2 regions of the Limosilactobacillus sp. C0001E2 genome follow, and region 2 is predicted to be linked to the other one. Evidence: predicted binding sites of a transcription regulator. Region 2 holds the regulator's gene; the other holds the start of a gene.

Region 1 (4,793 bases), on a different contig from region 2:
GTTGGAATGGAGCTTGGAAGCATTATTGAGGCCTTCAAAAGCTAAACCGCCGCTTAAAGAACCATCCCCAATAATTGCAACGACATTTTCATGCTTGTGCTTTAAGTCTCGTGATTCCGCCATACCAACTGCTAAAGCGATTGACGTCGAGGTGTGACCAACTTGGAAAAAGTCATGGTCACTTTCTTCAGGCGAAGTAAAACCGGATACGTCCTCATAATGATCAGGATCTAAGAAACCTTGTGCCCGTCCAGTTAGCATCTTATGTGGATAGGACTGGTGCGACACATCCCAAATCACCTTATCATGTGGTGAATCAAAAACATAGTGATAGGCAAGAGTAGTTTCCACAATTCCTAAGTTTGGCCCCACGTGGCCCCCGATTTTTTCATCACGTTCGAGAATTAACTGACGCATTTCGTCTGCTAGCTCGTGCAATTGATCCAGTGACATCCCTTTGATGTCTGCAGGCTCTTCAACTTCATTTAAAAGATAATCTGGATGAAGATTCATAAACCCCACTCCTTAACTTAATCCATCTCTAAAGTATTCTTAATTTATTCTACAACATGTTTTGCCGATGTGAAACCAAAAACCAAATGGTGAGGAAAGATTACCATCTAACTGCCACCATTAATTGACGAGGACAGATTTTCTCGTTAGCATTAACGTAATTAATCTTAGAAAAGAGTAAATACTGTGAAGAATGAAGCAACGGAGAAGCTTTCTCCACTTAAGCCATTAACAAATGAACAAAGCGCTTTAATTCAGAAAATTATGAACTTTACAACTGAGCACCTTAAAGCTCAAAATACTCCAGCGATTTTTACAATTTACGGTGATGCCGGCACTGGAAAAAGTGTGGTTCTTTCCCACCTTTTTAATGAACTTCAAACTGCTGCGCGGACCGATTCTACAAGTCCACTGTACCAAACACGCAATAAGTTTTTAGTTAATCATCCTGAAATTATCAAAGTTTATCGTGAAATTGCTGGTGGACAACCACATCTGCTCAAAAAAGACTTCATGCGGCCGACTTCCTTCATCAACCAGTTAGATAAACTGCATCAAACTATTGATGTCGCCGTGATTGACGAAGCCCACCTGTTACTATCGAAGCCTGACCACTACAATAATTTTTACTATGACAATCAATTAGTCGAAATCATTAAACGATCGCGGATTGTCATTATCGTGTTTGACCGTTACCAGGTATTACGCATGAAAAGTCTCTGGACACCTGAACGGTTGCAAAAGTTGGTTAACCAGTATCCTCATGATGAGTATTACCTCAAGCATCAATTTCGAATGACTGCTAGTGATCAGTTGGTTCAATGGATGAATGACTTTACCGATGGCCAGATCAACCCATTACCTCTTGATAGTCGCGACCATTACGATTTTCGGATTTACGATGATGCGGAGGAGATGCGGCAGGCCATTGTACGGCGGAACAATGAGGTCGGACTTTCACGCATCCTTTCAACCTCCGGATACCCTTCCACGCTTGATGGTGGGAAACATTATATTTGTGAAGGACGCTTTAAGATGCCCTGGGATCAATATAACTTTACTGCCACCCCATGGGCAGAAATCCCAGAAACCATTAATGAAGTTGGCTCAATCTATACTTGTCAAGGCTTTGATCTAAACTATGCTGGGATCATCATTGGACCAATTTTTAGTCAAAAATCATCCAGTAATCAGCTTGCAATCCACCTGGATAAGTTTACGGATGTGGAAGCGTTTAAAAAAAGGAGTGATCTATCTGATCCTCAAGAGATCCAAGCTCTTGAAAAACGGATGCTGTTAAATGCTTTAAACGTGATCATGAAACGTGGTGTTAAAGGAACTTACCTCTACGCGCATGATCCCCGCTTGCGGCAAACCCTCGTTCAGTTGTATCATCAAATGATAAGACAAAACCAAAGGAACGAATTGAAATGAAAGCAAATCAGGAACATCACCGTCCCCGTTACGTAAGCAAAACACTGCTGATTAGTATTGCGATCGTCTTGATCGTATTAGCATTAGTCGGCATCTATCATGATTTTAAGCCAGAATTGAACCTCATTTTACACTACAACCACCATAATCAAACCAAACTGTTGCATTTAATTCGTGCTCACTCATACCGCGACATGGGAATGCTTGTCGTTATCATTGCCATGATGAATGCAATTCCCGGTTTATCAAATTCAGTGGTTTGTATTTTTACCGGGGTCTGCTATGGACCCATTGTTGGGCTATTAATTAATTGGATTGGCAATGTTACTGGTAACTGCTTAGTAGCAGGCTTAATTACCCACATTCATTTTTCTGATAAGTTTAAGCACAGTCGTTCGCTTAAACACTTAACAAACACCAAACATCCGCTCATCGCATTAACCATGGGTTACATGATCCCAGTGATCCCCAGTGCGCTCGTTAACTATGCAGTAGTGCAAATGAAAGTTTCTCGACAACGTTTCTTAGCAATGGTAATTATCGGAATGCTCCCGACTTCTTATCTGTATGCATTTGGTGGCGACGCCATCATCAAGGGTGATTTGAAACGAATTATTGCTGCATTACTAATTATCGTCGTAGGAATTGCAATCTATAAGTTGATCGAATACCGTCGAGAACGGCAAGAAAGTATCACTAAAAATTAGGACTCGATTGCTCGGCAAAGCCGAACCCTCGGGTCCTTTTTTCGTGAGTTATTACTTTTCACTTTGTCCATAGCGGTCAGCAACTGGTAGTTCCGGTTGTTGAAGGTATTTTACGTACGCTTGCGCCCGCTGTGCTAATTCAGTATCAGACATGTTGGAAGCATTATAACTGATAAATGGCGTCATGAACTTAGTCTTAATGAAAATACTGGTTGCTTGGTATGGTCGTAGCAAACTTGGCATTGTGTAATGAACCCGACCATCCTTGGCATACGCATCCTTATCATCTCCTGGCGTAACCGCAAGCAGCCATTCGTGGTCAAGAAGTGCTTTGCCACCGTTGTACGCCCAGTTGCCAGTGAAAACATCATCTTCATATTGCTTAACCAGTGCTGGACTGGAGTACCAATAAACAGGAAACTGGAACACAATTCGATCAGTATTTTCAAGAATTTGGCGTTCCTTTGGAACATCAATTTTAAAATCTGGATATAAAGCATACATATCACGAACTTCAAATCCAGACTTCTTGGCAGCTTCTGCTAGTGCTTTGTTGACCCGCGATTGATCCATGTGAGGGTGAAATAATAAAATTGTTGTTTTCATAATGAACGCTCCTTTTTCTTACTATTCGTCATTTAATTTTGAACCATTTTTAATTAAATTTCAACTTGTTTCATGCCTCAAACGTTTGTTCTTTTATGCTTAATTCGGTATAATACTAGTACCTAATATAACGAAAGGATTAATACTATGGATGCGCGAACCTTTTTAGCAATCGATCTAAAATCATTCTATGCTTCCGCTGAGTGTGCCGCTTTAAATTTAAATCCGCTCAATACTAACCTAGTGGTGGCGGATACTTCTCGTTCCGATAAGACCATCTGCCTGGCGGTTTCGCCTGCTTTAAAAAAGTTTGGCGTACCAGGGCGGCCCCGTTTGTTTGAAGTGCGTCAACGAATTCATGGAATTAATCGGGAACGTGCTAAGCATGCAACTTATCACCATCTGTCCGATCACTCATCGATTTACCGCGGTAAATTATTAAAGTCGCCTAATCTCCGGGTGGCCTTCAAAATTGCTAAGCCACGGATGGAATACTATATGCAGGTTTCGGCACAAATTTATGAAATTTATTTACGATATATCAAACCGCAAAACATTCACGTCTATTCGATTGATGAAGTTTTTATGGATGTAACTGACTATATCCATGAGCATCAAGTTTCTGCCCATGATTTAGCTAAAACCATCATTCAGCAAATTCAAGCAGAAACAAAAATTACGGCGACGGCAGGAATTGGTACTAATCTATACTTAGCGAAAATCGCTATGGATATTGTGGCCAAACGGATTCCCGGTGATCAAGATGGCGTGCGAATCGCACAAATGAATGAAAAACAATACCGACGTTATCTCTGGGCCCACACCCCACTCACGGATTTTTGGCGTTTAGGGAAGGGATATGCCAAGCGCTTAGAAAAACTTGGCTTACATACGATGGGAGATATTGCCCGTTGTTCACTAGGCAAACTCTCTGATCCAATGAATGAAGAAGTCCTTTACCGTGAATTTGGCAAAAATGCGGAACTATTAATTGATCACGCCTGGGGCTTTGAATCAGCAACCATTGCTGATATTAAGTCTTATACTTCAGACGAACATGGTATTTATTCTGGACAAGTCTTAATGCGTCCTTACAAGCCTAAGGAAACTCGGGTTGTCGTTAGTGGAATGGCGGATGATTTAGCATTAACGTTAGTTAAACGTGGCATGATGACAGATTCGATTGAAATCGTCATCCAGTACGATGTCCAAAGTTTAACGTATGCCAATAATTATAGTGGCGCAATTAGCGAGGATTTCTATGGCCGTAAGACCCCAAAACCAGATCATGCTAAATATCACTTACGATCGTTAACGGATTCAGCACAAGAACTCCGGGAAATTCATGGGGAGTTGTTTAAGCGAACGGTCAATCCCCACTTATTAATTCGCAAACTCACGTTGATTGCACATAACCTTACTCCAGTAGCAGTTGCGGAGCAAGAAGCCCGATATGAGCAAACCGACCTTTTTTCAAATGTCGACCAGGCGGTTAAGGAGGATCGGGTTGCCAAGGTTAAGCGCCAGCAAGAT
Region 2 (4,793 bases):
AGCAGGCAACGGATGAGATTGTTGATTATGCTAAAAACAAGCATGTTGACATGGTTGTTGGCCCTGAAGCGCGGGGCTTTATCGTGGGTTGCCCAGTTGCCTATGAACTAGGGGTTGGTTTTGCTCCAGCACGAAAGAAGGGAAAGTTGCCGCGGCCAGCAATTTCGTCATCTTATGATTTAGAGTATGGGGAAGCAACCTTGCAAATGGAAAATGATTCAATTAAGCCTGGGCAGCGGGTGTTAGTTGTCGACGACTTACTAGCAACTGGTGGAACGATTTCTGCCACCATTGATATGGTCGAAAGAATGGGTGGTGTCGTGGTTGGCACTGCATTTATTATTGAATTAAAAGATTTAAACGGACGGCAAAAAATTGCTGACTATGATTGCAAAGCATTAATGGAATATTAATCGGGTGTAGAAAATGATTTTATTAGTAGTTTTTGGTGGTTTAATGTTGATCTTAGGGTTGTTCTACTTAGTCAACTCTTGGCAGCAGTATCGTGAATGGAAATGGGCAACCTTTATTGTTTTAGTGAGTCTGGCTGCCACCGTTTATGGAGCAATCAATTTACCTTATTGGCATCACCATTCACAAAGTCAGCAGACAAGTCAGCAAACTAAAAATGCTGATCGCAGTAGTTTTTCTTCTTTTTCTAATAATGGATTACAGTCCCAGAACGGCCAAACTCAAGAAAACAAGGAAATGGCTGTTCTAAGACAAATGCAAAAGGCTTACACTAAAATGGGAAGTGTATCTTTTGATAGTGATTCAAAAACGTTTAAGATTCAGCCAAAAGATGGTGATGAAAGTAAGGCTATTACCTATGTGATTCAGAACCCTAGCCAAGCTGATCAAGCAGGATGGCCAAATTTAACTAAGTCATTGGTAAGTACATCTAAACAGTTGAAAAAGGTTCTCGGGAGTGGTTACTCTGTTAGCTTGATGAATCCAGATGATAGTAATGCAGCTGTTTTCACTGCTAAAGATGGTCAACAAACCTATACTGCAGTTAAATGATTCAGGAGACGTGCTCATAAAGTGCTTGCTCATTGCTAGCGAACTTGATATAATGTGAAACGTTATGGAGAGTTGGCAGAGTGGTAATGCACCGGACTCGAAATCCGGCGAACCCATGTTGAATGGGCGCGCAGGTTCAAATCCTGTACTCTCCTTAAAACTCAAGCAAGATTTGAGTGTTTGAAAAGACACCCGTGGATGAAGAACGGATCATTCACGGGTGCTTTTATTAATTATTAAGCGAGGTAGGGAGAAGTCATGAAAATCGGGATTGATGAAATGGCGTTTGCAACAACGCCTTATTACATTGAATTATCAGATCTGGCAGCTGCCCGAGGAGTGGATCCAAATAAATTTAAAATTGGTATTGGACAAGACCGGCAAGCTGTTGTTCCACCCACTCAGGATATGGTCACGCTTGGTGCAGCAGCAGCAAAAAAGTTGCCGAAAAGTGCGTTACGACGAGTGACAACCTTAATTACTGCTACTGAATCGGGAATTGATAATTCAAAAGCAAGTGGGATTTATATTAAACGATTGTTAAAGTTAAATGATTATATTCGGGTTGTTGAAACTAAGGAAGCTTGTTATTCTGCTACTGCGGCGTTGCAGTTTGCACGAGGATTAGTGGCACTTAACCCGGAAGAGACTGTTTTAGTAATTGCTTCAGATATCGCTCGATATGGCTTAAAAACACCTGGTGAGGTAACTCAGGGAGCGGGTGCCGTTGCCATGCTCGTAACCAAGAATCCCCATGTTCTAACAATTGAGCCTGTGAGTGCTTCATATACTCAGGATATTATGGACTTTTGGCGTCCATTGTTTGCTGCCGAAGCCCACGTAGATGGCAAGTATTCTAACCAAGTTTATGTCAACTTCTTTTTAAAGACATATCAGCGTTACATCCAGATTACTGGACGAACTTTAGCAGACTTTTCTGCAATAGCCTTTCATTTACCATACACAAAGATGGGAAAAAAGGGACTAGAAGGTCTGCTTAACAATGATCAAAGTTTAGTTGCACAGCGACTCCGGAAGAATTTAACTGCCGAACAGCAATTTTCTCGACAGGTGGGTAATCTGTATACGGGCTCATTATATTTGGGCTTAATGTCCTTGTTGCAAAATGGAGATGTTCAGCCTGGAGAGCGGATTGGATTATTTAGCTATGGATCAGGTGCAGAAGGTGAATTTTACTCTGGCATTTTGCAATCTGGTTATCAAGAACATATTGATAAGCATCTTAAGGAAGAATTGCAAAATCGACAACAGCTTACAATTGATCAGTACGAGCATTTATTTAATCAACAGTTAGGAATGTCGAGCGCCGATGTTGAATTTAATATTAGCAGTGATCCTAGTGAGTATGTTTTAGCCGGCCAAAGGAATGCTCAACGAATCTATCAAATTCAGGATAGTTAAATAAAATTAAAAAAGGGTTTCAAAGCTTGGTCTTACCAAACTTTGAAACCCATTCTTTGTTTAAAAGATGTTATCACGGAAAAGGCCAACCACTTTTCCTAAAATGGTAACGTGGTCCAAGATGATTGGATCCATCGTATCATTTTCTGGTTGTAAGCGATAGTAGCTTTCTTCTTTAAAGAATCGTTTACAGGTTGCCTCATTATCACTAGTCATTGCAATAACTACATCACCGTTATTTGCCGTATTTTGGCGACGAACAATAACCTTATCACCATCCAAAATACCCATGTTAATCATACTTGTTCCTTGAATTTGAAGCATGAATAAGTCATCATGATCATTGATGGTTGGCGGAATCGGGAAGAAGTCGGTTGCGTCTTGTTCTGCAAGAATTGGTTCACCAGCGGCCACGATTCCGAGAAGCGGGATTTGGTTTTGTTTAGTTTCAATGCCAAGAAATGATAAACCTTCTGGAGTAATTTCTAGTGCCCGTGGTTTAGCAGGGTCTTTCTTTAAATACCCCTTTTTTATTAAACGGTTAATATGACCATGGACTGTCGATGTTGACGAAAGACCAACTGCCGCACAAATTTCGCGGACTGTTGGTGGATATCCTTGTGCAGCCACTTGCTTATGGATGTAGTTTAAAACAGCTGTTTGTTTGTCTAATGCATTTCTTGGCATAATTCCACCTCATTTATTAGTTACAATTTATTTTAGCATAGCAACGGTTCTCTGTAAACGTACGTTCGCTATCTTTCTAAGATGTTGCAATCAGCGTCAGACTTGTTTAGACTTAAGGTTGCGATTAGAAGGAGGATAATTATGGCTGAAGAAAATGAACAAGATAAATTATTGAAAAGAATTAACGAATTGGCCCATAAAAATAAGGCGGAAGGGCTGACCGAAGAAGAAAAAGCTGAACGAAAAAAACTTCGTGACGAATATTTAAAAAATTTCCGCGAAGCTTTCCGCAGTAAAATTGAAATGACGCAAATTTTTGATAAGAGCGGCAAGGAAGTTACTCCAGAAAAGGTTAAGGAAATTCAACGTAAAAAAGGGTTACGTGACGATTAATTTCAATAAAAAATTTACAATGACTAAATAGTTTTGTAATATTATTAGTATTGAATCAAAAAGGAGGGCAAAAAGTTGAGTACTCTTGGTGTTATCTTATTAATGATTCTAGCCTTGTTAGTTGGGTTAGTAATTGGTTTCTTCGGTGCCCGAAAGTATATGGAAAACTACTTACGGAATAATCCACCAATTTCTGAAGATATGATGCGGACCATGATGCTTCAAATGGGACAAAAACCATCGGATCGGAAACTGCATATGATGATGCAGACGATGAAGAATCAAGCTAAGAAAGCAAATCGTAAATAAAAGAAGTCGACAAAAGTCGACTTCTTTTATTTACATTAAAAATGGTCATCAGCTGGCTTTTCCGGCATATCATAGTGAAAACTAGGGTCTAACTGCTGGTCTAATTTATCAAAAGCAGCTTGCATTTGCTTTTCATATTTTTTTTGAACCTCATCGGTTAAGCGCTGTTTACGGTCAATATAAATGGGGGTCCCAAACGCAATCTTCCGTTTCTTTCTTAAAAAAAGGGCACTAAATGATAATGGCCCTTGGTAAACAGCGGGTACCAAAGGGACGTTTGCTAATTTTGCAATCATTAAAGCTCCACCCTTTAGTTCTGAAGAATACCGTGATCCAGATGGAAAGATAATGGTCGAAAGTTCGGATTGACGAAGTTCTTTTACAGGGACCTTAATTGCTGACGGACCGGGGTGAACTCGATTGACAGGATAAGCGTTTAATTTTCTTAAAAACCAGTTTGCAAATTTATTTTCGAAGAGCTCCTCTTTAGCCATAAAACTGAATTTTTTAGGATAAATAGCTAAGGCGAGGAGGACCGGATCCATCCATGTTCGATGCGGAGCAACAATAATATAGTTAGCAGCTGGTAAGTTCTCTTTGTTTTTAATGATTGGCCGTCCGTTAATTACACTCAAAAACGGCTTTACTAAATGAACAAGGAAGTCATACATGTTTTATTTACCTCAAATTATTTTTGTATAATATGGTTATTATGAGCAAGAAAAACTGAACATGCAAGTTGAATCTTCAGTTTGATTAAAGGAGTAAGCATGGATAAATCAATTTTAAAACCGCATGAACGTATCGATCAACTTAGCAGTCAAGGGATTAAAATTATTCAGAGCAGTGAAGTTTTTGCTTTTTCACTAGATGCAGTGCTATTAGCTGATTTTGTACGGTCCAATCACCGCCAGCGGCTCCAAACGATTGATATATGTGCAGGTAATGGGGCCATTGGT

What was found. Region 2 encodes LexA, which represses DNA repair genes until DNA is damaged. Its sites were predicted from a motif close to CNAACANNTGTTNG; they were not measured.
Region 1: the regulator LexA is predicted to act here: its motif matches at 3,339-3,352, upstream of AC1EKL_RS00695 (Y-family DNA polymerase).

What each region holds. Positions count from the first base shown of each region.
Region 1 covers NZ_JBWPXC010000001.1:133,665-138,457, forward strand. Annotated here, with positions in the region: gene AC1EKL_RS00675 (1-deoxy-D-xylulose-5-phosphate synthase) at 1-513, opposite strand, end outside; gene AC1EKL_RS00680 (DUF2075 domain-containing protein) at 700-1,947, shown strand; gene AC1EKL_RS00685 (TVP38/TMEM64 family protein) at 1,944-2,654, shown strand; gene AC1EKL_RS00690 (NAD(P)H-dependent oxidoreductase) at 2,706-3,260, opposite strand; gene AC1EKL_RS00695 (Y-family DNA polymerase) at 3,408-4,793, shown strand, end outside.
Region 2 covers NZ_JBWPXC010000005.1:61,530-66,322, reverse strand. Annotated here, with positions in the region: gene AC1EKL_RS06590 (adenine phosphoribosyltransferase) at 1-413, shown strand, start outside; gene AC1EKL_RS06585 (DUF308 domain-containing protein) at 427-1,023, shown strand; tRNA gene AC1EKL_RS06580 (tRNA-Ser) at 1,090-1,178, shown strand; gene AC1EKL_RS06575 (hydroxymethylglutaryl-CoA synthase) at 1,282-2,445, shown strand; gene lexA (transcriptional repressor LexA) at 2,506-3,132, opposite strand; gene AC1EKL_RS06565 (DUF896 domain-containing protein) at 3,274-3,525, shown strand; gene AC1EKL_RS06560 (YneF family protein) at 3,628-3,834, shown strand; gene AC1EKL_RS06555 (lysophospholipid acyltransferase family protein) at 3,870-4,505, opposite strand; gene AC1EKL_RS06550 (tRNA1(Val) (adenine(37)-N6)-methyltransferase) at 4,605-4,793, shown strand, end outside.